One region of the Micrococcus sp. Mcc28 genome, then DNA from elsewhere that is predicted to be linked to it. Evidence: riboswitches for the same ligand, from Rfam matches in the RefSeq annotation. Region 1 holds a riboswitch; the other holds the start of a gene.
The links. Region 1 has a riboswitch for thiamine pyrophosphate ahead of NR073_RS00505 (FAD-dependent oxidoreductase). Riboswitches for the same ligand answer to the same signal wherever they lie in the genome.
Positions count from the first base shown of each region.

Region 2: linked by a shared signal. The riboswitch ahead of NR073_RS01765 (thiamine ABC transporter substrate binding subunit) and the one ahead of NR073_RS00505 (FAD-dependent oxidoreductase) in region 1 are both predicted to bind thiamine pyrophosphate.

Region 1 is NZ_JALJRH010000001.1:98,623-112,965, reverse strand. It holds gene thiD (bifunctional hydroxymethylpyrimidine kinase/phosphomethylpyrimidine kinase) at 1-469, shown strand, start outside; tRNA gene NR073_RS00515 (tRNA-Arg) at 666-738, opposite strand; gene thiE (thiamine phosphate synthase) at 825-1,568, opposite strand; TPP riboswitch at 1,590-1,720, shown strand; gene NR073_RS00505 (FAD-dependent oxidoreductase) at 1,714-2,883, shown strand; gene thiS (sulfur carrier protein ThiS) at 2,880-3,122, shown strand; gene NR073_RS00495 (thiazole synthase) at 3,126-3,944, shown strand; gene moeB (HesA/MoeB/ThiF family protein) at 3,941-5,137, shown strand; gene argS (arginine--tRNA ligase) at 5,254-6,924, shown strand; gene lysA (diaminopimelate decarboxylase) at 6,933-8,405, shown strand; gene NR073_RS00475 (homoserine dehydrogenase) at 8,576-9,898, shown strand; gene thrC (threonine synthase) at 9,902-11,014, shown strand; gene thrB (homoserine kinase) at 11,018-11,971, shown strand; gene rho (transcription termination factor Rho) at 12,292-14,343, shown strand, end outside.
Region 2 is NZ_JALJRH010000002.1:158,423-172,765, reverse strand. It holds gene NR073_RS01775 (ABC transporter ATP-binding protein) at 1-350, opposite strand, end outside; gene NR073_RS01770 (iron ABC transporter permease) at 350-2,080, opposite strand; gene NR073_RS01765 (thiamine ABC transporter substrate binding subunit) at 2,080-3,144, opposite strand; TPP riboswitch at 3,211-3,316, opposite strand; gene NR073_RS01760 (AI-2E family transporter) at 3,363-4,649, shown strand; gene NR073_RS01755 (agmatine deiminase family protein) at 4,615-5,664, opposite strand; gene NR073_RS01750 (bifunctional proline dehydrogenase/L-glutamate gamma-semialdehyde dehydrogenase) at 5,796-9,440, shown strand; gene NR073_RS01745 (thioesterase family protein) at 9,460-10,041, shown strand; gene NR073_RS01740 (FMN-binding glutamate synthase family protein) at 10,055-12,067, shown strand; gene NR073_RS01735 (MFS transporter) at 12,187-13,407, shown strand; gene NR073_RS01730 (cold-shock protein) at 13,617-13,820, opposite strand; gene NR073_RS01725 (flavin reductase family protein) at 14,059-14,343, opposite strand, start outside.

The DNA of each region.
Region 1 (14,343 bases):
GTGGGCCCGGCTGCTGCGGGTGGCGCACCTGGTGACACCCAACCTGCCCGAGCTGGCCCGGCTGACCGGGCGGGACGCGACGGACTGGGACGCCGCCCTCGACGCGGCGCGGGGCCTGGCCGCCGAGCACGGGGTGACGGTGCTGCTCAAGGGCGGGCACCTGGACGAGACCGAGGCGCCCGAGGCCGCAGCGGCGGAGGTGCCGGACGCCGTCGTGCGCGTGGACGGGGCTGTGCACGAGGTGCGCGGCCCGCGCGTGACGACCCGCGCCTCGCACGGCACCGGCTGCACCCTCTCCTCGGCCCTGGCCACGCTGGCCGGGGCGGGCCTGAGCTGGGAGGACGCACTCGAGCGGGCCAAGCCGTGGCTGGCCGACGCGATGCGGGCGGGGGAGGCGCTCGCGGTCGGGGACGCCTCGCGGCCGACGTGGCACGGGCCCGTCGACCACGGTCATGCGCAGCGGGGCTGAGGGCGGGACCTCCGGGCTTCGACACGTTCGAGGCGGGAAATCCGGCGAATACGCACCTCGGGACGTCCCATGAGGTCGATTTCCCGCCTCGAATGCCGGTGACCCGGACCTCCCGCTCCGCTCGAGCGTCCGGGTCCGCAGAACGCAGAAGAGCCGGACCACCGTGTCGCCACGGGGGTCCGGCTCTGTTCGCTCGTGCCCCCGGCAGGATTCGAACCTGCGGCCTTCTGCTCCGGAGGCAGACGCTCTATCCCCTGAGCTACGGAGGCGGGGGTCGCGACGCGTCGAGCGCGTTGCGGACTCGTCGACTCTACACCATCAGGACGGCCCGTCCGTGACCTCCCCGCGGGGCGCGTCAGCCGGGCAGGCCCGCGCGCAGGGTCCGGGCCGCGGCCTCGGGGTCCTCGGCCTGCGTCACGGCGCGGACCACCACGATCCGTTCCGCCCCGGCCGCGCGGACCTCGGGCAGCCGGTCCGCGTCGACGCCGCCGATGGCGAACCACGGCCGCGCCCCCGCCGGGTCCTCCGCGTCCAGGCGTGCGGCGAGGGTCGGCAGTTCCAGTCCGACGGCGGCCCGGCCCGGCTTCGTGGGCGTCGCCCACACCGGCCCCGTGCAGAAGTAGTCCAGGCCGTCCTCCGCGCGGGCGCCGCGCACCTGCGCCTCGGTGTGGCACGAGCGGCCGAGCACCACGTCCGGGCCCAGCAGGGCGCGGCACTGCGCGGTGGTCAGGTCGGTCTGGCCCGTGTGGAACACGTCCACCCCGGCCAGGGCGGCGACGTCGGCGCGGTCGTTGGCGGCCGAGAGCGCCCCGTGCTCCCGGGCCAGCGGGACGAGCGTGGCGAACGCGGCCAGCTCGACCGCCACGTCCACGGCCTTGTCCCGCACCTGGATCACGTCTACTCCGCCGCGGAACGCCGCCGCGCAGAAGTCGGCGAACGCGGCCGTGTCGAGCGTGCCGTCCGGGCGCAGGAACCGCTGCAGGTCGGTGCAGACGTACAGCCGGGAGGCGGCGAGGCGGGCGCGGCGGCGCGCGCCGGGGCCGGTGCCGCCGTCGTCGCGGCCGGCCGCGGTCATCAGGAGCGGATCGGGGGAGTGCATGCGCCCACTGTGGCAGACTGGCCGCTGTTCCATGGGAGCCCGGGCCGCACACGCCGGGCTGAGAGGGCCGCAGGGGCGCACCGCGCCGGCGCGGCCGACCATCACCACTCGATGCGGGTCATGCCGCCGTGAGGAGGACCGGTCCGTGCACGTGGCCGTCGTCGGGGCCGGGATCATCGGCCTCACCGCCGCCGTGCGTCTGCGTGCCGCAGGCCACGCCGTCACCCTGATCGCCCCCGAGCTGGACGCCGCCGGGCGCCCGCACGCCGTGGCCGGGGCCACCCACGCCGCGGCGGGGATGCTCGCGCCGCTCGCCGAGACCCAGTTCAGCCAGGACGACCTCGCCCCGCTGCTGCAGGCCGGCTGGGAGGCCTACCCGGCCCTCGTGGACCTGCTCGCCGCCTTCACCGATGTGGAGACGGGCTTCCTCGCACAGGGCGCCTGGATCGTGGCCGCGGACCCCTCGGACGCCCGCGCCTGGGACCACGTGCTCGAGCACGCCTCGATCCTCGGTCGCCGGGTCGAGCCCGTCTCCGTCCGCGCGCTGCGCCGCGCCGAGCCCGCCCTGGCCCCGGGCCTGGCCGCCGGCTTCGACGCCCCGGACGACCATCAGGTGGACCCGCGACGGCTCGCCGCCGCCTGCGTCGCCGCCCTGCGCGCCGAGACCGGACCCGACGGCGGCCCGCTCCCGGTCGGCGCCGGACCCGCCGCCCGGTTCGTGGCCGGACGCGTCACCGCCGCCGGCCCGGAGGGCGAGGGGGTGCGCCTCACGCTGGCCGACGGGGGCGTCCTCACCGCCGACGGCGCGGTCCTCGCCGCGGGCCTGGGCCACCGCGGGATCGGCGGCGCGGCCACCGCCGTCGAGGTCCCGCTGCGCCCCGTCCACGGCGACGTGCTGCGTCTGCGGGTGCGCCCCGAGCAGCTGCTGCCGGGGGAGTCGCACCTGATCACCCGCACCGTCCGCGGCCTCGTCCACGGGCGCCAGGTCTACCTCGTGCCCCGCGCGGACGGCACCCTCGTGGTCGGCGCCTCGGCCCGCGAGGACGGCCTGGCCGGCACCTCCGCCGGGGCCGTGCTGGACCTGCTCGCCGACGCCGCCGCGATCCTGCCCGCCGTCCGCGAGTGCGAGCTGGTCGAGATCACCACCGCCGCCCGCCCCGGCACCCCCGACGACGCCCCGCGCGTGCTCGCCGTGCCCGAGGCTCCGGGCGCCGTCGTCGCCACCGGCTTCCACCGTCACGGGATCCTGCTCGCCCCCTGGGCGGCCGGGCGGATCCTCGAGCTGCTGCACGCCCGCCTGAAGGAGATCGCATGAGCACCCTCCCCCTGACCCTCAACGGAGAGCCCGCCGAGCTGGCCGTGGCCACCGTCCGCGACGTCGTCGCGCACGTCACCGGGCGCGCGATCGGCGAGGACGGCGCCGCCGCGGATGGGCGGCGGCTCGGCGTGGCCGTGGCGGTCGGCGGCGAGGTCGTGCCCCGGTCGGCCTGGGCCACCCGGGAGCTGGCCGCCGGGGACGAGGTCGACGTCGTCACCGCGGTGCAGGGGGGCTGAGCGATGGCCGAGCACCGCACCCCGCCCGCCGCCCCCGCGATCCCGCCGCTGCGGATCGGCGGCTACGACCTGGCCTCCCGGCTCATCATGGGCACGGGCGGCATCACCGACCTGACCGCCCTCGAGGGCGCCCTCGTCGCCTCCGGCACCACGCTCACCACCGTGGCGCTGCGCCGCTGGTCCGCGGACACCCGTGACGGCCTGGTCGCGCTGCTGGACCGCCTCGGCATCGACGTGCTGCCCAACACCGCCGGCTGCTACACCGCCCGGGACGCCGTGCTCACCGCCCGGCTCGGCCGGGAGGCGCTCGAGACCGACCTCGTGAAGGTCGAGGTCATCGCCGATGAGCGCACCCTGCTGCCCGACGTCGTCGAGACCCTCGAGGCCACCGAGCGGCTCGCCGCCGACGGCTTCACCGTCCTGGCCTACACCTCGGACGACCCCGCCATGGCGCTGCGCCTCGAGCAGGCCGGCGCCGCCGCCGTCATGCCGCTGGGCTCGCCGATCGGCTCGGGGCTGGGCATCCTCAACCGCGCACACCTGGAGCTGATCGTCTCCCGCGCCTCCGTGCCGATCGTGCTCGACGCCGGCGTGGGCACCGCCTCGGACGTCGCCCTGGCGATGGAGGCCGGCTGCGACGCCGTGCTCGCCGCCTCGGCGATCACGCGCGCCGCCGAGCCCGCCCGCATGGCCCACGCGTGCCGGCTCGCGCTCGAGGCGGGCTTCCACGCCCGCCGTGCCGGGCGCATCCCGCGCCGCGAGCACGCCCTGGCCTCCTCGCCGATGGCCGGGCGGGTCACGGCCGAGGAGGACGAGCGGTGACCGCCGCCCTGGACCCCGCCGCCCGCGAGCCCCGCGACCTCACCGCGCTGTCCGACACCCAGCTGGAGCGCTTCGCCCGCCACCTGAGCCTGGACGGCTTCGGCCCCGAGGCCCAGCTGGCGCTGCTGCGCTCCCGCGTCCTCGTGGTCGGCGCCGGCGGCCTCGGGGCGCCCGTGCTGACCTACCTCGCCGCCGCGGGCGTGGGGGAGGTCCACGTGATCGACGACGACATGGTGGACCGCTCCAACCTGCACCGCCAGGTGATCCACGCCGAGGCGGACCTCGGCCGCCCCAAGACCGCCTCCGCCGCCGCGACGATGCGCGGCCTGCACCCCGAGGTGCGCGTGGTCGAGCACCGCGAACGCCTGACCGCGGCCAACGCGCTCGAACGGGTCGGCGCCGTGGACCTCGTGCTCGACGGCACGGACAACTACGCGACCCGCTACCTCGTGGCCGACGCGTGCGAGATCGCGGGCGTGCCCGTGGTGTGGGGCGCGATCCTGCGGTTCGCGGGGCAGGTGAGCGTGTTCGCCCCGGGCGGGCCGCTGTACCGGGACGTGTTCCCGGAGCGGCCCGAACCCGGCGAGGTGCCCTCGTGCGCGCAGGCCGGGGTGCTCGGGGTGCTGCCCGGGATCATCGGCTCCCTCATGGCGGCCGAGGCGATCAAGCTGCTCACCGGGGTGGGCGAGCCCCTGGTCGGGCGGCTGCTCTCCGTGGACGCCCTGACGATGCGCTTCCGTGAGCTGCGGCTCGTGGCCGACCCCGAGCGGACCCCCGTGACGGACCTGTCCGCCCACGCGGCCCAGGCCCCCCGCCCGGACGACGCCGACGCCCCCGACTCGGCGGAGGCGTGCGGCGCCGCGGGCGGGGAGATCGCCCCCGCCGCGCTGGCCGCCCTGCTCGCCGACCCCGCCCGGGCCGCGTCCCTCACCCTGCTCGACGTCCGCGAGGACTGGGAGCGCCGCCTGCGCCGCGTCGAGGCCCCCGCGGCGGTGGCCGATCGACACGTCCCGCTCGAGGCCGTCCTCGCGGAGCCGGCGGCCCACGCGCCCGGGCAGGACCGCGTCCTGGTGGTCTACTGCGCCGCCGGAGCCCGGTCGGCCCGGGCGCGGGACGCCGTCGTCGGGGCCGACCCGGGCGCCGGCGGGCGCGTCCTGTCCCTCGCCGGCGGCCTCGCCGCCTGGCCCGCCTGACCCCCCCACCCCGACGAACCCTGCGAGATGGCCCCCACCGCGGGCCGGAGGGGGCCATCTCGCAGGGTTCGTTCGCACGCGCACGGGCGCGGCGGCCCTTCCGTAGACTTGCGCGGGTGAAGCCCGAAGACCTCTCCGCCCTGCTGTCCGCTGTCCTCACCGACGCCGTCGATGCCGGTGACCTCCCCGCCGCGCTGCGGGAGGAGATCACCCCCGCGCGCGTGAAGGTGGAGCGACCCCGCAGCCGCGAGCACGGCGACTGGGCCACCAACGTCGCCCTCCAGCTGGGCAAGAAGGCCGGGATGGCCCCGCGCGACCTCGCCGGGCTCGTGGCCGAGCGCCTGACCGACAAGCCGGGCATCGCCGCCGTCGACGTCGCCGGCCCCGGCTTCCTCAACGTCACCCTGGACGCGGCCTCGGCCGGCGCCCTGGCCCGCGAGATCGTCGAGGCCGGCCCGGAGTACGGCCGCAACGACGCCCTGGCCGGGCACACCGTGAACATGGAGTTCGTCTCCGCCAACCCCACCGGCCCGCTGCACATCGGCCACACCCGCTGGGCCGCGCTGGGCGATGCGATCGCCCGCCTGCTGCGCGCCTCGGGGGCGGACGTCACCGCCGAGTACTACGTCAACGACGCCGGCAACCAGATGAACGTGTTCGCCGACTCGGTCCTCGCCCGCCTGCACGGCCGCGACGTCCCCGCGGGCGGCTACCCGGGCGCGTACGTGCAGGAGCTGGCCGACGCCGTCGCCCTCGAGCACCCGGACGTGCGCGAGCTGACGGACGAGGCCGCCCGCCCGGTGGTCCGCGAGGCCGCGTACCGGCTCCAGATGCAGGACATCAAGGACACGCTCGCCGCCTTCGACGTGCACTTCGACGTGTTCACCTCGGAGCAGACGCTCCACGACTCCGGCGCGATCGACCAGGCCGTGCAGCGGCTGCGCGAGCAGGGCCACATCGAGGACCGCGAGGGCGCCGTGTGGCTCAAGACCACCGACTTCGGCGACGACAAGGACCGCGTGCTCATCCGCGCCAACGGGGAGCCCACCTACTTCGCCGCCGACGCCGCCTACTACCTCCACAAGCGCGACCGCGGCTTCGAGGAGAAGGTGTACCTGCTCGGCGCCGACCACCACGGCTACGTGAACCGCCTCAAGGCGATCGCCGCCGCCGCCGGCGACGACCCGGCGACGAACATCGAGATCCTCATCGGCCAGCTCATCTCGGTCAACGGCGCGAAGCTCTCCAAGCGCGCCGGCAACATCATCGAGCTCAAGGACCTCGTGGAGTGGCTCGGCCGCGACGCCCTGCGCTACGACCTGGCCCGCTACCCCGCGGACTCGCCCCTGACGATCGACCCCGAGCTGCTGCGCTCCGCCACGAACGACAACCCCGTCTACTACGTGCAGTACGCCCACGCCCGCGCCTCGGGCGCGGCGCGCACCGCGCAGGCCCACGGCGTGGACCGCTCCGAGTTCGACGCCGCCCTGCTCACCCACGCCACCGAGTCGGAGCTGCTGGCCCAGCTGGCGGAGTTCCCGGCCGTCGTCGGCGCGGCGGCGCGCCTGCGCGAGCCCCACCGCGTGGCCCGCCACCTCGAGGTGATCGCCGGGGCCTACCACTCGTGGTACGCCGCCTGCCGCATCGTGCCCATGCCCACCGACGACGGGACGCCGCGTCCCGTGGAGACCCTCAACCGCACCCGCCTGTGGCTCAACGACGCCACCGCCCAGGTGCTGGCCAACGGTCTCGGCCTGCTCGGCGTGACCGCCCCGGAGAAGATGTGAGCGCCCGGATGACGACGCCGCAGCCCGCCCCCGCCTCCCCGCTCGCCCCCGCCTGGCTCCCCGCGCCGGGGGACCCGGACGCGCTCGTGCCCGGCCTGTGGGCCGCCGGCGTGGACCGCGCCGCCGACGGCGAGCTCACCGTCCAGGGCCTGCGCGCGAGCGCGCTCGCCGCGGAGTTCGGCACGCCGCTGCTCGTGGTGGACGAGGACGACTTCCGCGCCCGCGCCCGCGCGTTCCGCGAGGGCTTCGACACCGCGTTCGCCGACCTGTGCGGGGGAGCGGACGTCTACTACGCCGGCAAGTCCATGCTCACCCTCTCCACCGCCCGCTGGGCGGCCGAGGAGGGCCTGCGCGTGGACACCGCATCCGGCGGCGAGCTGGCGATCGCGCTGGCCGCCGGCGTCGACCCGGCCCACATCGGCCTGCACGGCAACAACAAGTCGGACGCCGAGCTGCGCACCGCCCTCGAGGCGGGCGTGGGCCGGATCATCGTGGACTCGCTCGACGAGCTCACCCACCTGGCCGCGCTCGCGGCCGAGGCCGGCCGCCGCGCCCCCGTGATGCTCCGGCTGACCCCGGGCGTGCACGCGCACACCCACGACTTCATCGCCACCGCGCACGAGGACCAGAAGTTCGGGCTCTCCCTGGCCCCGGCGTCCACCGACCGGGACGGCAACGTGGCCGGCCGCTCGCCGGCCGCCGTCGCCGTGGCCGCGGCCCTGGCGGCCGAGTCGATCGACCTGCTGGGCGTGCACTGCCACATCGGGTCCCAGATCTTCGAGGCCGAGGGCTTCGGGCTGGCGGCCGGACGCGTGCTCGAGTTCCTCGCCGAGATCAAGGCCGAGCACGGGGTGGAGCTGGCCGAGCTCGACCTCGGCGGCGGCCACGGCATCGCCTACACGGCCGTGGACGAGCCGCGCCCGGCCGCGGAGATCGCCGACGCCCTCGCCGACGACGTCCAGAAGACCGTCGAGCGCCTCGGCCTGAGGTGCCCGCGGGTCTCGCTCGAGCCGGGGCGGGCCATCTCGGGCCCCGCGGGGCTGACCCTCTACACGGTCGGGGTGACCAAGACCGTGGACGCGGACGCCCCCGACGGCGGCACCGCGGCCCGCCGCTACGTCGCCGTGGACGGCGGCATGTCCGACAACCCGCGTCCCGTGCTCTACGACGCCGACTACACCGCCGTCTCCGCGCGCCGCACCTCGGAGGCCGAGCCGGCGCTCTCCCGTGTGGTGGGCAAGCACTGTGAGTCCGGCGACATCCTGGTCCGCGACGTGTACCTGCCGGCCGACCTGGGCCGCGGCGACCTGCTGGCCGTGCCGGCCACGGGCGCGTACACGCACGTGATGTCCTCGAACTACAACGCGCTGGCCCGCCCGGCCGTCGTCGCGGTCTCCGGCGGGCAGGCGCGGGTGATCATCCGTCGCGAGACGCAGGAGGACCTGTTCGCCCGCGAGGCCGATCCGCGCCTCGCCCGCTGAGGACGCGGGCGCGGCGCACCCGGCCGCCGGCCTCGAGCCCGGGTGGGTCCGTCCCGCTCTGCGGACACCGAGTGTCGCGCGGTGGGACGGGCCGGGGCGCCGCGCTAGATTCGAGGCCAGCCGGGCCGCGCGGTCGCGCGGGCCCGACCCACCCTGGATCACGGAGGACCATGCCCCAGCACACCGACGCCCCCACCGCACTCAAGGTCGCCCTGCTGGGCGGCGGGACCGTGGGGTCCCAGACCGCCCGGATCCTCACCGAGGACGCCGACATCCTGCGGGACCGCGTGGGCGCCGACCTCGAGCTCACGGGCATCGCGGTGCGGGACACGGGCGCGACGCGCGACTGGCAGGCGGACCCGGCGCTCTACACGACCGACGCCGAGGCGCTCGTGGACGGCGCGGACGTCGTCATCGAGCTGATGGGCGGCATCGAGCCGGCCCGCACCCTGATCCTGCGCGCCCTGGCCGCCGGCACGTCCGTGGTGACCGGCAACAAGGCACTGCTGGCCCAGCACGGCGAGGAGCTGTACGCCGCGGCCGCCGCCACCGGCGCGCAGCTCAGCTTCGAGGCCGCCGTCGCCGGCGCCATCCCGATCCTGCGCCCGCTGCGCGACTCCCTGGGCGGCGACCGCGTCACCCGCGTGATGGGCATCGCCAACGGCACCACCAACTTCATCCTCGACCGGATGGACTCCGAGGGGGCGGACTTCGACGACGCCCTCGCCGAGGCCCAGCGGCTCGGCTACGCCGAGGCCGACCCGACCGCCGACGTCGAGGGCCACGACGCCGCCGCGAAGGCCGCGATCCTGGCGACCATCGCGTTCGGGGCGCCGTACACACTGGACCAGGTGGCCGTCGCGGGCATCACCGCGATCACGGCCGAGGACAACGCCGCCGCCGCGGAGGCGGGCTACGTCATCAAGCTGCTGGCGATCGCCGAGCGCGGCCGCGCCGCCGACGGCGCCGAGGGCGCGGTCCTGCGCGTGCACCCCACCCTGCTGCCGCGGGAGCACCCGCTGGCCTCCGTGCGCGGGGCGTTCAACGCCGTCTTCGTGGAGGCCGACAACGCCGGCGAGCTCATGTTCTACGGTCCCGGCGCCGGCGGCGCCCCCACCGCCTCCGCGGTGATGGGCGACGTCGTCTCGATCGCCCAGCGCATCGTGCGCGGCGGCCCGGCGCGCCTGCGCACCCCCGTCACCGCCCTGCCCGCCCTGGACCCGGCCGAGGCCCACACCTCCTTCATGGTCGTGCTGCGCGCGGCGGACCAGCCCGGTGTGCTGCGCCGCGTCGCCGGGGTGTTCGAGGAGCACGGCGTCTCCATCGAGACGTTGCGTCAGGTCCCATCTGAGCGCGAGGACGCCCCCGGCGCGTCCCTGCGGCTGATCACCCACCGTGCGCGGCAGCGCGACCTCGACGCCACCGTCGGGGCGCTCGCCGCCCTGGACGTCGTCCACGAGGTGGCGTCCGTCCTCCGAGTCGAAGGGAACTGACCCATGGCCCACCAGTGGCGCGGCGTCGTCCGCGAGTACGCCGACCGCCTGCCCGTCACCGAGGACACGCGCGTGATCACCCTCGGCGAGGGCGGCACCCCGCTCATCCACGCCCCCCACCTCTCCGAGCTGGTGCAGGGCACCGTGCACGTGAAGTTCGAGGGCATGAACCCGACCGGCTCCTTCAAGGACCGCGGCATGACCATGGCGATCACCGCCGCCGTCGCTGACGGCGCGAAGGCCGTCGTCTGCGCGTCCACCGGCAACACGTCCGCCTCGGCGGCGGCCTACGCCGCGCAGGCCGGGATCACGTGCGCCGTGCTCGTGCCCGAGGGGAAGATCTCGATGGGCAAGATGTCCCAGGCCGTGGCCCACGGCGCGGAGATCCTCCAGGTGCAGGGCAACTTCGACGACTGCCTCGAGGTGGCCCGCAAGCTGGCCGAGAACTACCCCGTGTTCCTCGTGAACTCCGTCAACCCGGCCCGCATCGAGGGGCAGAAGACCGGCGCGTTCGAGGTCGTGGACACCCTCGGCGACGCCCCGGACTACCACCTGCTGCCCGTGGGCAACGCGGGCAACATCACCGCGTACTGGAAGGGCTACCGCGAGTACGCCGCCCCCTACGTGAACCCGCACGAGGGCGCCTCGGACGCCGAGCTGCCCGCGGTGGCCACGAAGACCCCCGTGATGTGGGGCTTCCAGGCCGCGGGCGCCGCCCCGATCGTCCAGGGCCACCCCGTGACCGACCCGGACACGATCGCCACCGCCATCCGGATCGGCAACCCGGCCTCGTGGGAGCAGGCCGAGGCCGCCCGCGACGAGTCCGGCGGGATGATCGACTCCGTCACGGACGAGGAGATCCTCGAGGCCCATCGCTGGCTCTCCGCGAAGGAGGGCGTGTTCGTCGAGCCCGCCTCCGCCGCCGGCGTCGCCGGGCTGCTCAAGCACCACGCCGCCGGGAACGTGCCGGCCGGCAAGAGCTGGGTCATCACCGTCACCGGCCACGGCCTCAAGGACCCGCAGTGGGCCCTGCGCGGCGCCGACGGCGCCGACGTGACCCCGCGCTCGGTGCCGTTCGACGTGGTCACCGTCGCCCAGGCCCTCGGCCTGAGCTGAGCCATGGCCGCACCGCAGCCGCTGGCGCCCGGGACCGCCGCGTCCGTCTCCGTCCCCGCCACCTCCGCCAACCTCGGCCCCGGCTTCGACTCGATGGGCCTGGCCCTGGAGCTGCGCGACGAGGTGACGCTCACGGTCGTGGCGGGCCCCGACGTCGCGGAGGTCGTGGGGGAGGGGGAGGCCACCCTGCCGCGGGACGGCGCGCACCTGATCCTGCGCCTGGCGCACGAGCACCTGCGGGACCGCGGGTTCACCGCGCCGGGGCTGCACCTGCGCGCCGTGAACCGGATCCCGCACGCCCGCGGGCTCGGCTCGTCCGCGGCCGCCGTCGTCGCGGCCTACGCCGCGGCCGAGGCCCTGCTGCCGGCCGCGCTGCGCCGGGCACCCGCGGACCTGCTCGAGGCGGCCACCCGCTTCGAGGGGCACCCGGACAACGTCGCCCCCGCGCTCGTGGGCGGGGCCACCGTCTCCTGGACCCGTGACGACGTCCCCGGCCCGGCCACGGCGCGGCTGCGGCTGCACGAGCGCGTGGTGCCGGTGGTCGCGATCCCGGACACCGAGCTGTCCACCCACGTCGCCCGGGGCGTGCTGCCCGCCGAGGTGCCCCACGCCGTGGCGGCGGCCCAGGCCGGCCGTGCCGCGCTGCTCGTCCACGCGCTGGCGGAGGACCCCGTGCTGCTGCCGGCCGCCACGCGGGACTGGCTGCACCAGGAGCCGCGCGCCGTGGCCATGCCGGCCAGCGCCGCACTGGTCGCGGGGCTGCGCGAGCGCGGCCACGCCGCCGTCGTCTCCGGCGCGGGTCCCACGGTGCTCGCGCTGTGCGACGGCGTCCAGGCGGCCGAGCACGCCACGGAGGCGGCGCGTGCTCTGACGGCGGACGGGGCGGCCGCCTGGCGCGTGCTGGTGCCGTGCGTGGCCGTGGACGGTGTTAGGGTGGAATCACTCCACCACGGCTGACCCCACCGCCTCGCGCGGCCCGGGTCTCCGGTGCCCGGGCCTGTGACGGCCGGACGCACCGTGCGCCGTCGGCCGGAACCCCGCCGCGATCCATCCCGTGCTGCGCACGGCCGGCGTGCGGGATCCGCTCCGGCTCGGTCGAGTCCGGACGCCTCCGCCCCGTCACGCAGCGACTGCGCACGATCAGGGGAGGCGCCACTGCTGAGTTCACACCATGAAACCCGGTTTTCTGGGGCGCCGCTGCGCGGCCCGACCGGATGCACACCGCAGCCCGACGCGCCACGCGCCGCCGGGCCGCATTCGAGGGAGAAGGAACCTTCGTGACCGAATCCACGGAACAGACCACGCCGACGAACGGCGGTGGCCTGGCCTCGCTCAAGCTCGCCCAGCTCCAGGCCCTGGCCTCCCAGCTCGGCATCGCCGGCGGCTCGCGCATGCGCAAGGCCGACCTGGTGACCGCGATCTCCGACCACCAGCGCGGCGGCTCCGTGGCGGACCGCGACGCCGCCGAGCGCGCGGCCCAGGCCCCCGCGGCCCCCGCCGCCGAGGCCGTCCCGGCGGCCGCGTCCTCTGAGGACGCCGCCCCGGCCGCCGAGCGCCCGGCCCGACGCCGCTCGCGCCGCGCCGACGCCGACACCTCCGCTCCGGCCGCCGCCCAGGACGGGCAGCCCCAGGCCGAGGCCCGCGAGGCCCAGACCGAGCAGGCCCCCCGTGAGACCGCCTCGGACCAGGACCGGTCCGGGGGGTCCGAGGCCCGCGACGAGGGCGAGGACCGCCCGCAGTCCGAGCGTCGCTCCCGCGGCCGCCGCCGCGCCGGCGACGACGACGCCCAGCAGGGTCAGGACCGTCGCTCCGACGGCGCCCAGGGCGAGGACGGCGCCGACGCGGACCGCCGCGGCGACCGGGAGGACCGTGACGACAACGGGCGCGAGAACGGCCGCGGCCGCAACGGCCGCAACGGGCGGGACCGCGACAACGGCCGCGACCGCGAGAACGGCCGCGAGAACAACCGGGACCGTGAGAACGGCCGCGACGGCTCGCGCGAGCAGCGCGGCGACAAGTCCGAGGACGGCGGCCGGGGCGACGGCGGACGCGGGGACCGCAGCCGCCGCGACGACCGCGACGACGAGGGCGGCCGCAACCGTCGCAACCGCCGCAATCGCAACGAGCGCGGCCGCAACCGCCGTGGCCGCGGCGGCCCCGAGGTCGACGAGACCGAGCTGACCGAGGACGACGTCCTGCAGCCCGTGGCCGGCATCCTCGACGTGCTGGACAACTACGCGTTCGTCCGCACCTCCGGCTACCTGCCGGGCCCGAACGACGTCTACGTCTCCCTGGCCATGGTGAAGAAGTACGGTCTGCGCAAGGGCGACGCCGTCGTCGGCGCGATCCGCGCCCCGCGCGACGGTGAGAAGCAGCAGCACCACGGCGGCGGCTCCAACCGTCAGAAGTTCAACGCCCTGGTGAAGATCTCCTCGGTCAACGGTCAGCCCGCCGTCGAGCACCCGCAGCGCGTGGAGTTCGGCAAGCTCGTGCCCCTGTACCCGCAGGAGCGCCTGCGCCTGGAGACCGATCCCAAGCTGATCGGCCCCCGCGTGATCGATCTGGTCAGCCCCATCGGCAAGGGCCAGCGTGGCCTCATCGTCTCCCCGCCCAAGGCCGGCAAGACGATGATCCTGCAGTCGATCGCCAACGCGATCAAGACGAACAACCCCGAGGTCCACCTCATGATGGTGCTCGTCGACGAGCGCCCCGAGGAGGTCACCGACATGCAGCGGTCGGTGGACGGCGAGGTCATCGCCTCCACGTTCGACCGCCCGGCGGACGACCACACCACCCTCGCCGAGCTGGCCATCGAGCGCGCCAAGCGCCTCGTGGAGATGGGTCGCGACGTCGTCGTGCTGCTCGACTCCATGACCCGCCTGGGCCGCGCCTACAACCTGGCCGCCCCGGCCTCGGGCCGCATCCTCTCCGGCGGTGTGGACTCCTCGGCGCTGTACCCGCCGAAGAAGTTCTTCGGCGCCGCCCGCAACATCGAGAACGGCGGCTCGCTGACCATCCTGGCCACCGCGCTGGTCGAGACCGGCTCGCGCATGGACGAGGTGATCTTCGAGGAGTTCAAGGGCACCGGCAACATGGAGCTGCGCCTGTCCCGTCACCTCGCGGAGCGCCGCATCTTCCCGGCGGTGGACGTCAACGCGTCCGGCACCCGCCGCGAGGAGGCCCTGCTCTCGCAGGAGGAGGTCAAGATCATGTGGAAGCTGCGCCGGGTGCTCTCCGGCCTCGAGCAGCAGCAGGCCCTCGACCTGCTCACCAACAAGATCAAGGACACCGCGTCCAACGCCGAGTTCCTCATGCTGGTCTCCAAGACC
Region 2 (14,343 bases), on a different contig from region 1:
CGCCGGGCCCGGTCCCAGCCGGCGGACTCGAGGCCGTACGCCACGTTCCGGCCCACGGTCCGGTGCGGGAACAGCTGCCCGTCCTGGAACACCATCCCCACGCCCCGGCGGTGCGTCGGCACCGCCGCCACGTCCCGCCCGTCGAGCTCCACCGTGCCCGCCACGACGTCCTCGAGCCCGGCGATCCCGCGCAGGATCGTGGACTTGCCCGAGCCGGAGGCGCCCACGAGCGCCACGATCTCCCCGGCGGCCACGTCCAGGTCCGTCCCCCGCACGGGGGTGGAGCCGTCCGGATAGCGGATCGCCACATCCCGCAGCCGGAGGGAGGCCCCCGTCGTCGTCGGCGTCATCACAGACCTCCCGCCCCGGCCGGGCCCCGGGGGCGCAGCCGCTCGCACACCAGCATGATCCCGGCGCTCAGCACGGCCAGCACCGTGGCCGCCGCGAGCGCCATCCCGTAGTTGTCCGCGCCCGGCCGGCCCAGCAGCCGGGCGATCAGCACCGGCAGGGTGGGCGCGGACGGGCTCGCCAGGAAGCTCGTGGCCCCGAACTCGCCCAGGGACACCGCGAAGGCGAAGCCCGCGGCCACGCCCACGCCGCGGGCGAGGAACGGGCCGTCCACGGTGGCCAGCACCCGCCACGGGCCCGCCCCGAGGGTGCGTGCGGCCTCCCGCAGCCGCGGGTCCACCGCCGCGAGCACGGGCACGAGCGCCCGCACCGCGAGCGGCAGCGCCACCACCGCCTGGGCCAGTGGCACGAGCACGCCCGAGGCCGCCAGCTCCGGGAACGCGGCCCGCAGGGACACGACGAAGCCGAAGCCCACGGTCACCGCGGACACGCCGAGCGGCAGGAGCAGGGCGCCGTCGAGGGCCCGCTGGGCCACCAGCGCCGCGCGTGAACGGAAGGGCCGGGTCAGCAGCAGGGCCAGCGGCACGGCCACCACGAGCGTCACGAGCGTGGCGTCCACGGCCACCCGCAGGGACTGTTCGAGCGCCTGGGCCGGCGTCGACCCGCCCACGAACCCGCTGCCCGCGCTCGTGGACAGCAGCCGATAGTTGCCCAGCCCCCAGCCGTGGCGGGTGTGGAAGGAGCGCACCACGAGCGTCAGGATCGGCGCCACCACGAGCGCCACCACCGCGAGCATCACGGCCACCGGGACCGCGTCCGCGCGCGTGAGCCGGGCCGGCGGCGTCTCCCGCAGGCGCAGCGCCCGCTGGGTGCGCGCCGCCGTCACGCCGGAGACCACGACGGCGGCCAGCACCACCGCGAACTGCAGCACGGAGAACACCGCCGCGGTCCGCAGGTCCAGGTAGACGGAGGTCTGCACCCAGATCTCCGACTCGAGCGTGCCGTAGCCGGGCCGGCCGAGCGTCTGGACGATGCCGAACGCGGACGCGCAGAACAGGAACACCAGCGCCGCGCTCGCGGCGATCGCCGGGGCGAGCTGGGGCAGCGTCACGGTGCGGAACGCCCGCCACGGCGAGGCGCCCAGGGTGCGGGCGGCCTCGGTCTGGCGCGGGTCGAGCGCGTTCCACAGCGCGCCCACCTGGCGCACCACCACGGACACGTTGAAGAAGACCATGGCCAGCACGACGGCGGTGGTCGTCTGGTCCAGCCCGGTGAAGCCCAGCGGTCCGCCGGGGGCGAGCAGGGCGCGGAACGCGACGCCGACCACCACCGTGGGCAGCACGAACGGCACGAGCACGAGGGCGCGGAGCACGGCCCGCCCCGGGACGCGACGCCGGTGCAGCACGAACGCGGTCGGCAGGCCGAGCGCCACCGAGACCACCGTGCCGGCGGCGGCCATCCCGAGCGTCTGGCCGAGGATGCGCCACGTGCGCTCGCGGGCGAGGGTCTCCCTGAAGGCGGTGAGGTCCACGGCGCCGGTGAACGCGTCGGCGTCGCCGCCGATCCCGCGCCAGAGCATGGCCGCCACGGGCCACGCGAAGAAGACGAGCAGGAAGGCGACCGGCAGGACGGCGGCCACCAGCCACCACGGGCCGAGCCCGTCCCCCCGGCCGCGGGCCCGCCGGCGCGGCAGGTCCGTGCCGGGGGCCGCGACCTCGGTGAGCGCGGACATCAGCGCCGGGAGGCCTCGGCCAGGGCGGTCCACTCCTTCAGCAGGTCCTCGCGGCGCTCGTCGATGCGGGCGGGGTCCGGGGTGATGGCGTCCTCGACGAGCGGCGCGTTCTGCGCCCACTCCTCGGGCAGCTGCACCGACTCGTCGATCGGGTACATGTACATCGACTCGGGCAGGGCGGACTGGACCTCCTCGGTGAGCAGGAAGTCCACGAACGCCTGTGCGCCCTCGGGGTTCTTCGCGCCCTCGAGCACGCCGGCGTACTCGACCTGCGGGGTGCAGGAGTCCTCGATCACCTCGGTCTCGGGGGCGAACGCGGGGGAGGAGGAGTAGGAGAGCACCACCGGGAACTGGCCCTTGCCCTCGCCGCCGGAGAAGTCCGAGTTGTAGGCGTCGGACCAGCTGTCGGCGATCTTGCCGCCGTTCTCCATCAGGCCCTGCCACCAGTCCTGCCAGCCGTCGTCGCCGTACTTCTCCGTGGTGGCCGCGAGCAGCGCCAGGCCGGGGGAGGAGGCCACGGGGGAGGTGGCGACCGTCAGCTTCGCGTACTCGGGGTCGTCGAGCTGGTCGATCGAGGTGGGGGCCTCGACGTCGTGGGCCTCGAACCATGCCGGATCCGTGTTGAAGCACACCTGGCCCTGGTCCACCGGGGTCATGCGGTCCTCCACCATCCGGTCCTGTGCGGAGGCGGGCAGGTCCTGCGGGGTGTATTCGGCGACGACGCCCTCGCGGACGAGGCGGTGCGCCGAGTGGTCCTCCACGCCGTAGACGCCGTCCACGGTGGGCTCGTCCTTGGCCAGCAGGAGCTGGTTCACCACGCTGCCGGCGTCGCCGGGGGCCGTCGTCTTCAGGGTGTAGCCGGACTCCTGCTCGAACTTCTGGACGAGCTCCTGGGGCAGGTTGAACGAGTCGTGCGTCATGATCGTCACCGTCGTCGGCTCGCCGCCGGCGCCGGCGGCGGACGACGACGCCCCGTCGCCGGACGAGCCGGACACCGAACAGCCGGTGAGGGCGAGGGCGGCCACTGAGAGGGCGGCGAGGGCGCGGTGCGGGGTGCGGGACATGGCGGTTCTCCTCTGGGACGGCAGAGGGGCCGGGACGAGGCCGCCACCGGAATCCCGGGACGACGTCGACCGGGAGACTCGACTTCCTTCGCCGGTGCGGACCGGCGCAGGTTCGAGGGTCTGCGGCGGACCGCACTCTCAGCGCCGCGCGGGCGCTCCCCTGTCGATGTGGACTGGTCCCGACCCTACCCCGTCCGGCCCGCGCATAGACTGCCCGCGTGAGCGCCGCACAGCCCGCGGGGGTGACCCCGCCGCCCGCCTCGTCCAGCCCCGCCTCCGACTGGGACATCCGCCGCCCCCACCGCATGTGGCCGCGCATGCTGGTGATCGTCCTGACGCTCGCGGGCCTGGTGCTGGTGGTGCAGTTCTTCCAGGGGATCGCCTCCATAGCGGCGCCCGTCTTCCTGGGGCTGAACCTCGTGATCGTGGCCTACCCCCTGCAGGCCTGGCTCATCCGCCGGGGCCTGCACCCCGTGCTCGGGGCCGCCACCACCGTCCTGCTGGTCGTCGCGGTGATGGCCGTGTTCGGGGGCATGATGGTGTGGTCCGGCCTCGAGCTGGTGGCGGAGCTGCCGAAGTACGCGGACCGCTTCCAGCAGATCGTCCTGGACGTCTCGCACTGGCTCAACGAGCGCGGCGTGACCCCGGACATGGTGTCCCAGCAGCTGGCCTCGATCGACATGAGCACCGTGACCGGGACGGCCGTCAGCGCCATCACGAAGATCGCCACGAACGTCTACGCGGTCTTCGGTCTGCTCGTCACCGTGATCATGGGCATGTTCTTCCTGGCGATGGACTCGATGGACGTCGAACGCCGCGTCCGCCTGCTCAGCACCGCCCGCCACGAGTTCGGCCACGCCCTGGTCGAGTTCGCCCAGGGCGTGCGCCGCTACTGGGTGGTCACCACGGTGTTCGGCCTGATCGTGGCGGTGCTGGACGTGATCGCCCTCATGCTGATCGGCGTGCCGCTCGCGCTCGTGTGGGGCGTGCTCAGCTTCCTCACCAACTACATCCCGAACATCGGCTTCATCATCGGCCTGCTGCCGCCGGCCGTCCTGGGCCTGGCGGCGGGCGGCTGGTCCGACTTCCTGTGGGTGGTGGTCAGCTACTCGGTGCTGAACTTCGTGCTGCAGTCCGTGATCCAGCCCAAGGTGGCCGGCGACGCGATCGGCGTGATCCCCACCGTCAGCTTCCTCTCCCTGCTCTTCTGGGCCTGGGTCCTCGGCCCGCTCGGCGCGATCCTCGCGCTGCCCTGCACGCTGCTGGCCAAGGCCGTGCTGATCGACGCCGACCCGAACGCCCGCTGGATCAACGCGCTCATCGCCTCGGACCTGAAGGGGATGGAGCGCCGTCAGTCCTCGCTCCTGGAACGGCTGCGCCCGGCGGCCTGGCGATCCGACGCGCACGGGGGAGATGAGGACCGCGCCTCGGCGGACGGCGGGGACGACGACGGTCCCGCGACGGACGAGGTCACGGGCGGGGCTGGAGCAGCACCAGGTCGTTGAGCGCGCCGGCCAGCCGCAGCAGCGGCGGGGCGGGGAACGACAGCTGGGGCAGCCCCGGGTGCAGTGCCGCGCACGCGGCGGCCGCGGCCTCCTCGCCCGCGGCGTCCTCGAACGCCGGCCGCAGCACCGCAGCGCCCAGCGGCAGCGTGTCCAGGAGGGAGCGGGGGCCCCGCTCGGCCGGGTCGTACGCGGCGGGCTGCGCCGCCCCGGTCACCGTGCGCACGCGCAGGGGCCGGCCGGCGGCGTCGTCGGCGCCCTGCAGGAAGCGCAGCGCCGCCGCCGCGTAGGGGTGCTCGGGGTGGAACCGGTCGCCGCGCCAGTGCACGGCGGCCTCGCCGTCGCCCCCCAGCCGCACCCACGAGGCCAGGTGGCCGGGCCCGCCCCACGGCCCGGTGTCCGGCCGCGGTGCCGGCGGCACCCACAGCACCCGGGTGATCCCCAGCAGGGCGGCGAACTCGGCGGCCACCTGGCCGGGGGTCCACGCGCCGTTGATCCGCCCGTCCAGCACGGGGTCCGCGGCCACCACGGCCGTCCCCTCGCCGTCGCTCACCCAGGCCCCGCGCGGGGCGCACAGCAGGGGGGTGAGCAGCGGCAGTCCCGCCGCCTCCGCCACGGCCGTCGCGGCCGCGCCGTCGAGCGGCCCGGTCCCGGTCAGTCCCGCGGCGCTGCGCCAGGCGACGGCGGCCAGGCCCTCGGGGCGGCGGATGAAGCTCGGCCCGGTGCGGCCCAGCAGCGGTGAGCCCACGGGCGCGCGCAGCAGGTCCACCTCCGGGGGCACCAGCCGCGCCGCCCCGGCGTCGCGCGGGTGGGCGAGCACGGTGACCGGCAGCACGGCGGCGAGCGTCTCGGCCAGGCCCACGACGGCGTCCCGCGTCTCGTCTAACAGCGTCGGCACCGGGTGGCGGTGGGGCAGGACGAGCCAGGCCCGCTCGGGCGGATCCTCGGGTCCGGGCACGGGCACGACGACGTCCCGGCGCTCCCGCGCGTCGGTGGGGACGGGGTCGGCGGCGGCCATGGCGGACGGGCTCCTGGGAAGACGGCGGCGACGCGCGGGCGCGCGGCGAGGGGATGTCCATCGAGCATAGGCGTCTGACAGGAAGCCGCGGCGGTTTGACCTGTGACCCGGCACACGTGCAGAGTGCGGCCATGACCGCGATGTTCTCCGCCCAGGACCACGACGATCTCGACCGGGTCCTCGGCGCGACCGGCGGGATCCCCGACCCCGCCGACCTGCACGCCCTCGCCGACGACGCCGTCGCGCAGGTGCGGCGTTGGCTCGCCGAGTCCCGCGACCATGAGGCCGACTTCGCGGCCCGCCAGCTGGCGGGCGCCCTGAAGGAGCCGGGCGGCCTCGACTTCATCGTGCGCTTCGTGGACCACGTGGTCCGTCCCGAGGACCCCGCGATCGCCGCCCGGGCGCTGCGGGAGCTCGCCGGTCGCGCCCCCGGCTTCCTGCCCCCGGCCCTGCGCGCCGTCCTCGGCGTCGGCGGCCGCGCCGCCCCGCTCGTGCCGCGCATCGCCGTCCCCACGGCCCGCCGCGTGCTGCGGCACATGGTCTCCCACCTGATCGTCGACGCGCGGGACCGACAGCTCGGCAAGGCCATCGCGGCCCTGCGCGACGAGCACACCCGGCTGAACATCAACCTGCTGGGCGAGGCGATCCTCGGCCAGGGCGAGGCGGACCGCCGGCTCGAGGGCATCGCCGCGCTGATCCGCCGCGACGACGTCGACTACGTGTCCGTGAAGGTCTCCGCCGCCACCGCCCCGCACGCGCCCTACGCGTTCGACGAGGCCGTCGCGGACATCACCGAGCGGCTCACCCCGCTGTTCGAGCTCGCCCGGGACCGGGACACCTTCATCAACCTGGACATGGAGGAGTACCGCGACCTCGACCTCACGCTCAACGTGTTCACCGCCCTGCTCGAGCAGCCGGGCCTGCGCGACTACGAGGCCGGCATCGTGCTGCAGGCCTACCTGCCGGACGCGCTCGCGGCCATGGTGCGCCTGCAGGAGTGGGCCGCGCGCCGCGTCGCCGCCGGCGGCGCCCCGGTCAAGGTGCGCGTGGTCAAGGGCGCCAACCTGCCCATGGAGCGGATGCAGGCCTCCCTCACGGGCTGGCCGCTGGCCACGGTGGGCTCGAAGCAGGAGGCGGACACCAACTACAAGCGCGTGCTCAACTACGCGCTCACCCCGGAGCATCTGGCCCACGTGCGCATCGGCGTGGCCGGGCACAACCTCTTCGACGTCGCCCTGGCCCACCGGCTGATCGAGCGCCGCGGCCTCGACCCGGCCGCCGTGGAGTTCGAGATGCTGCTCGGCATGGCCACCGGCCAGGCCGCCGCCGTCCGGGCCGACGTCGGCGCCCTGCTGCTCTACACGCCCGTGGTGCGGCCCGAGGAGTTCGACGTGGCGATCTCCTACCTCGTGCGCCGCCTCGAGGAGGGCGCCTCCCCGGAGAACTTCATGTCCGCCGTGTTCGACCTGGACGCGGATGCGGACCTGTTCGCGCGCGAGGAGGAGCGCTTCCGCGCCTCGCTGCGCCACCTGGACGCGGCCGTGCCCCGTCCGAACCGCGTCCAGGACCGGTCCCGTGGGGAGGACGGGCCGACCCCCGCCCCCGTGGACGGCTTCGCCAACACCCCGGACACGGACCCCGCGCTGCCCGGCAACCGGGAGTGGGCCCGCCGGATCCTCGCGGCCGTCCCGGGCTCGGCCCTCGGGGCGGACACCGTCCGCGCCCACCGCGCCACCACGGCCGACGACGCCCGTGCCGCCATCGCCGCCACCGCCGACCCCGGCGCCCGCTGGGGCGCGCTCACCGGCCACGAGCGCGCCGACGCGCTGGACGCCGTCGGACGGGCCCTGCACGCCGGCCGGGCCCGCCTGCTGGAGGTGGCCGCCGCCGAGACCGGCAAGACCCTGGACCAGGGCGACCCCGAGGTCTCCGAGGCCGTGGACTTCGCGCACTACTACGCGCGCCTGGCACGCGGCCTGGACGCGGTGGAGGGCGCCCGCGCCGTGCCCGTCCGCCTGACCCTGGTGATCCCGCCGTGGAACTTCCCCGTGGCCATCCCGGTCGGGGGCGTCCTCGCCGCGCTCGGGGCCGGCTCGCCCGTGGTGTTCAAGCCGGCCCCGCAGTCCGAGCGGACGGGCGCGGTCGCGTGGGAGCTGATCGTGGCCGGGCTGCGGGACTCGGGGCTGTTCGACGACCGCGGCCCGCTCGCCGGGCACGACCCCGCGGACCTCGTGCGCCTGGTGACGCTGGCGGACGAGGACGAGGCGGAGGTCGGCGCGGCGCTCGTGACCGACCCGGCCGTCGAGCGGCTCATCCTCACCGGCAGCTGGGACACCGCACGGCTGTTCAAGGGGATGCGCCCCGACCTGCACCTGCTCGCCGAGACCTCCGGCAAGAACGCCGTGATCGTGACCCCGTCCGCGGATCTGGACCTGGCCACGAAGGACGTGGTCCAGTCCGCGTTCGGTCACGCCGGCCAGAAGTGCTCGGCGTCCTCCCTCGTGGTGCTCGTCGGCTCCGTGGGCACCTCCGAGCGCTTCCACCGGCAGCTGCTGGACGCCGCCTCGTCCCTGCACGTGGCGCACCCCGCGGACCCGCGCGCCGAGATGGGCCCCGTGATCGAGGCCCCCGGCGAGAAGCTGCGCCGCGGGCTCACCGAGCTCGGCCCGGGGGAGCGGTGGGCCCTGCGCCCGCGGCAGCTGGACGAGACGGGTCGCCTGTGGAGCCCGGGCATCCGCTCCGGCGTACGACCCGGCGCCGACGCCCACCTCACCGAGTACTTCGGCCCCGTGCTGGCCGTGATGACGGCCGAGACGCTCGAGGAGGCGATCGGGATCGTGAACGCCGTGGACTACGGCCTCACCTCCGGGCTGCACTCGCTGGACCGGGAGGAGATCGACGTGTGGCTGCGCGGCGTGCGCGCCGGCAACCTCTACGTGAACCGCGGCATCACCGGGGCCATCGTGCGCCGCCAGCCCTTCGGCGGCTGGAAGCGTTCCGTCGTCGGCCCCACCACGAAGGCCGGCGGGCCGCACTACCTGCACGGCCTCGTGGACTGGGAGGACGCGCCCACGTGGGCCGGGGGAGAGGGGCGGCCCGGGGCCGAGGCCGACGGTGCGGGCGCGTCCTGGCTCGAGACCGCCCGCGCCCTCGACACCCACGCGTGGACCACCGTGTTCGGGGTGGCCACGGACGTCTCCGCGCTCGAGGCCGAGCGGAACGTGCTGCGTCACGTCCCCACCCCGGTCCTCGTGCGCCGGCACTCGGGGCCCGCCGACCACCTGCTGCGCATCGTCTCCGCCGGCCTGCGCGCCGGGGCGCCCATGACCGTGAGCCTGCGCCCGACCCCCACCGCGGAGGGGCCCGATACGGACGGACTCTCGGCCGAGGCCGTGCGCGGCCGGGTGGAGGAGCTGGTCCGGTCCGCCCGCACGGAGGGTGCCGGCACGGCCGCGCCGGTGGACGTCGTCGTCGAGGATGACGCCGCGTTCCACGACCGCGCCCGGCGGCTGGCCCTCATCCCGCCCGCAGCGGAGGGCGGCGGCGACGCACGGATCCGGCTCGTCGCCGACTGGGCCGGCGACCGGGAGGCGGCCGAGGCGGCGCGGAGCGCGCTCCACGCGGCGCTCGGCGACACCCCCGACGTGGCGGTCTACGCTGGCCCCGTGGTGAGCGCCGGCGAGGTGGAGCTGCTGCCGTTCCTGCACGAACAGGCCGTGTCCGTGACCGCCCACCGGTTCGGCACGCCGGACCATCTGACCGAGGGGGTCCTGTGACCCCGAGGAGGAACATCCGATGCATCTGATCCCCCGCACGATCTGGGTCGTCGCCCGCGCGCGTCGCCGCCCGCGCGCCGGACTCTGGGAGCCGACGACGCTGCCGATGCGCGCCCTGCCCACGGACGTGGACATGGCCCTGCACGTCAACAACGGCCAGTACTTCGGGCTGTTCGACCTCGGCCGCTTCGACGCGATGGTCCGCACCGGCCTGTGGGACGAGATCCGCCGTCGCGGCTGGACGCCTGTGGTGCAGGCCGAGCAGATCGCGTTCCGCCGCTCGGTGACCCTGGGGCAGCGGTTCGACGTGGAGACGCGGATGATCGGCCTGGATGAGCGCGCAGTGTGGTTCGAGCAGCGCGTCGTGGTCGACGGCGACGTCGCGGTGCGCGCGTACATCTGCACGCGCCTGCGCACGAAGGACGGCCGCCCCGTGGAGAACGACGAGGTCCGGGCGATCGCGGCGGCGGCCGGCCACGACCTCGCGGGGGAGCCGACGCTGCCGGAGTGGCTGCACGAGTGGCGGCGCAGCGTGGCCCTGCCGTCGGCCCGGACGCCCCTGCCCCACACGTGGGACCTCGATACAGTGCGGCGAGGATGAACGTTCGAGTGATATGGGGCACGATGGTCGGGTGAACAACAGACTCCTGATCGTCGCGACCCTCTCGCTGGCCGCGCTCGTCGTCGTGCTGGTGGCCGCCATCGGCGGCGGCGCGTGGTGGGTGCTGGCGGTGCTCCTGGTGGCGCTGCTCGTGCTCGCCGTGTGGGACATGACCCAGAAGCGGCACGCGATCCTCCGCAACTACCCCGTGCTCGGCCACATGCGGTACCTGCTGGAGTCGATCCGCCCCGAGATCCAGCAGTACTTCATCGAGCGCAACTTCGACGGCAAGCCGTTCGACCGGGACACCCGCTCGATCGTCTACGCCCGTGCGAAGGGACTGGACAGCCACAAGGCGTTCGGCACCGAGCGGGACACCTCGGAGATCGGCTACGAGTTCCTGTTGCACTCCACCGCCCCGGTCAACCCGCCGGAGGAGCCCCCCACGGTGCGGATCGGCGGCCCGGACTGCCGCCGACCCGTGGACATCTCGCTGATGAACATCTCGTCCATGTCCTTCGGCTCCCTCTCCGCCAACGCCGTGATCGCCATGAACAAGGGCGCCGGCCTGGGCGGGTTCATCCACGAGACCGGCGAGGGCGGCCTCACCAAGTACCACCGCGGCAACGGCGCGGACCTGTTCTGGGAGATCGGCTCCGGCTATTTCGGCTGCCGCAACGAGGACGGCACCTTCAGCCCGGAGAAGTTCGCCGAGAAGGCGCTGCTGCCCGAGGTCAAGGGCATCACCATCAAGATCTCCCAGGGCGCGAAGCCCGGCCTGGGCGGCATGCTGCCCAAGGAGAAGATCTCCCCCGAGATCGCCGAGGCCCGTGAGATCCCGATGGACAAGGACTGCCTGTCCCCGGCGTCCCACTCCGCGTTCCGCACCCCGCGCGAGATGGTCAGGTTCATCGAGCAGCTCCGTGAGCTCTCGGACGGCAAGCCGATCGGCATCAAGTTCTGCGTGGGCTCCCGCGTGGACGTGCTGGCCATGACCAAGGCCATCTGGGAGGAGCGGATCGCCCCCGACTTCATCATCGTGGACGGCTCCGAGGGCGGCACCGGCGCCGCCCCGCTCGAGTACTCGGACCGCGTGGGCACCCCGCTGACCGAGGGCCTCATGCTCGTGCACAACGCGCTCGTGGGCACCGGCCTGCGCCACATGATCAAGCTCGGCGCGGCCGGCAAGGTCGCCACCGGTTCGGACATCGTCAAGCGTCTGATCCAGGGCGCGGACTTCACCATGTCCGCCCGCGCGATGATGATGGCCACCGGGTGCATCCAGGCGCAGAAGTGCCACACGAACGAGTGCCCCGTGGGGGTGGCCACGCAGGACCCGCGTCTGATGCGCGCCCTCGACGTGGAGGACAAGGGCAACCGCGTCTTCAACTACCACCGCCTGACCGTGCGCGAGGCCGTGCAGATCATGGCGTCCATGGGCCTGACGCATCCGTCCCAGCTGAACACCCGCATGCTGCGCCGCCGCGTGGACCACCTGAGCACCCGCTCGTACGCGTCCATCTACCACTGGCTGCGCACGGACGAGCTGCTCAACGACCCGCCCGCCGGCTGGGCCATGGACTGGGAGGAGGCGGACGCGGACCACTTCGGCGAGCACGCCCGCGTGGACTACCTCACCGAGCGCGACCCCCAGTGGCGCTCCGAGCTGCTGATCCCGGGCCGCGAGGCGGCCGGCGCCCCCGTGCAGGGCTCCCCAATCTCCGGGACGGGCTCCACGCTCGTCGACGCCCGGCAGACCGAGTCCGTGCCGCTGACGACGTCGCCGATGCCGCGCGTCAGCTCGTTGGGTGAGGGTGAGTCGCTGTCCCCGCACGGCGGCCGTCGTCGGGCCCCGCAGGATCCGGCACCCGCCGCCACCGCCGGCGAGACGCCCACCGACGAGAACGAGGGCCTGCCGGCGGAGGCCGGCGAGCGGCCCGAGCGCCAGGACGGCGAGGAGGTCACCCAGCGGGGGACCACCGGCCGCGTGGAGGGCGAGCACCGCGGCGAGGGCCGCGTCGGCTGACCCGCCCCCGCAGTCACCCCCGCCCCTTTCGAGGCGGGAAATCCACCTCACACGACGCCCCCGGGCGCCCATGAGATGGATTTCCCGCCTCGTCGCGTGAGGGGTCGTAGCCTGGGGCCGTGACCCCGCCCGCCCCCGCCGCTCGCCGCCCCTCCACGGCCCTGCTGTGGGTGCTGCTGGCGGCCATGGGCGCCGGGCCCCTGTTCAACTACGGCGTCTCCGCCTCCTCCACGGTCGTGATGGAGCGGCTCGACGTCACCTCGGGCCAGCTCGGCACCGTGATGACGGTCGTGTTCGCGGCGGCCGCCGTCACCTCGCTCGGCCTCGGCCGGGCCGCCGACCGCCTGTCCGCCCGCGCACAGCTGAGCATCATCTTCGGCGGCACCGCCGCGGCGCTCGTGCTCGGCGCCGTCGCCCCGTCCCTGCCCGTGCTGTACGCGGCGGCCGCCGTCGCGGGCGTCACGCAGGCCATCTCCAACCCCACCACGAACCGGATCATCCGGACCGTGGTGCCGCCGGAGAGGCGCATCGGGTGGGTCGGGGTGAAGCAGTCCGGCGTGCAGGCGGCCCAGCTGGTCGGCGGCCTGTTCTTCCCGGACGCGTCCCTCGCCCTCGGCTGGACGGGCGCCGCGCTGGGGGCCGCGGTGCTCATCGGGGCGCTCTGGGTGCTCGCGCTGGTCGCCGCCCCGCCGCTGCCCGGGGCGCCGCCGCCGGCCACCGGCCCCGTCGGCGGACGACGACGGCGGGACACCTCGCCCCTGCCGGCCACGGTCTGGTTCTTCGCGGCGATCGCGTTCCTCACCGGCCTGGGCATGCAGGCCACGAACACGTACCTGCCGCTGTTCGCGGTCGAGACGCTGGGGATGACGCTCGTGGCCGGCGGTGCCGCGGCGGCCGTGTCCGGGGTGGTGGGGGTTCTCTCCCGGATCGGGTGGAGCCGGCGGATGAGCTCCGGAGACCGGCCCACCACCCTGCTGACCGTGATCTGCCTGGGTGCCGTGGCCGGCGTCGTGGTGTTCCTCGCAGCGGACCTGCTGGATCTGCCGGTCCTGCTGTGGGTGGGCGCCGCGGTGCACGGACTGACGGTGCTGGGCGCCAACGTGGTGATCAACGCGGGTCTGCTGAGTGAGGTGCCGGCCGAGCGGCTGGGCCGAGCGACCGGGGCGAACTCGATGGGCATGTACGCCGGTTTCGCCCTGGGCCCGCTGCTGATGGGCGTGCTGCGCGACGTCACGGGCGACTACCGGGCCGGCTTCGCGGTCGTCGCGGCCGGGTATCTGCTGGCCCTGGGCGTGGTGCTGCTGTTGCGTCGCCACGTGGGTCGGCGGGGCGCGGCCTGACGCGCAGGGCCAGGACGAGGCCCACCCCGGAGGACCGCGCCTCAGCGACATCACCGCAGTGCAGCCCTGCGGTGGTGTCGCAGCGCCGCGGTCGAACGGGCGTACGGCGGAGTGCGGCGCAGTGCGCGGCGGGGCGTGCGGAAGCGCACACGACGACGCCCCCGGTCCGTGTGGACCGGGGGCGTCGGAAGCCGTGCGTCAGGCGAAGATCAGAGCTTCGTCACGTTGGCGGCCTGGAGGCCCTTGGGGCCGTCCTGGGTCTCGAACTCGACGCGGTCGTTCTCCTGGAGCTCCTTGAAGCCCCCGCCCTGGATGGCGGAGAAGTGCACGAACACGTCCGCGGAGTTGTCCTCGGGGGCGATGAAGCCGTAGCCCTTCTCAGCGTTGAACCACTTGACAGTACCGACAGCCATGATGGTGTCCTTTCGATGTGCCCCCGCGGTGCGGTGGCGGTGTTGGACCGCGGCCCGGATGTGGGACGCGGGTGAAGCGGCGAGACTGAACCGCTTGCCCAACACTCATCGACGCCGGCGATGCCGGGCTGACGAGCAGTGAAGATGGCGGGATACAGCTTGATCAACTTCAGGCTCCATCATTGCACGGATCTCGCCGACCGGGAACCAGGGGCCCGATTGTTCACCTGGAGTTCGCTCAGAGCGCGCGCAGGCCGTGGAAGAGATTGCGGTGCAGGGCGGCCGGGGGAGCGGCGTCCGTGTGATCCGCCAAGGCCGTCACCTCCAGCAGCACCACCGTGTGGTCGCCCGCCGGGACCTCGGCGTGCACCCGCGTCTCGAGCCAGAGCGAGGAGCCCCCGATCAGCAGGGCGTCGTGCGGGCTGCGGTGCACGTCGAGACCGGCGAAGCGGTCGCCCTCGCGGGAGGCCAGCTGACGGCACAGCGGCGTCTGGTCCGCCGCGAGCAGGGAGACGCCGATCGC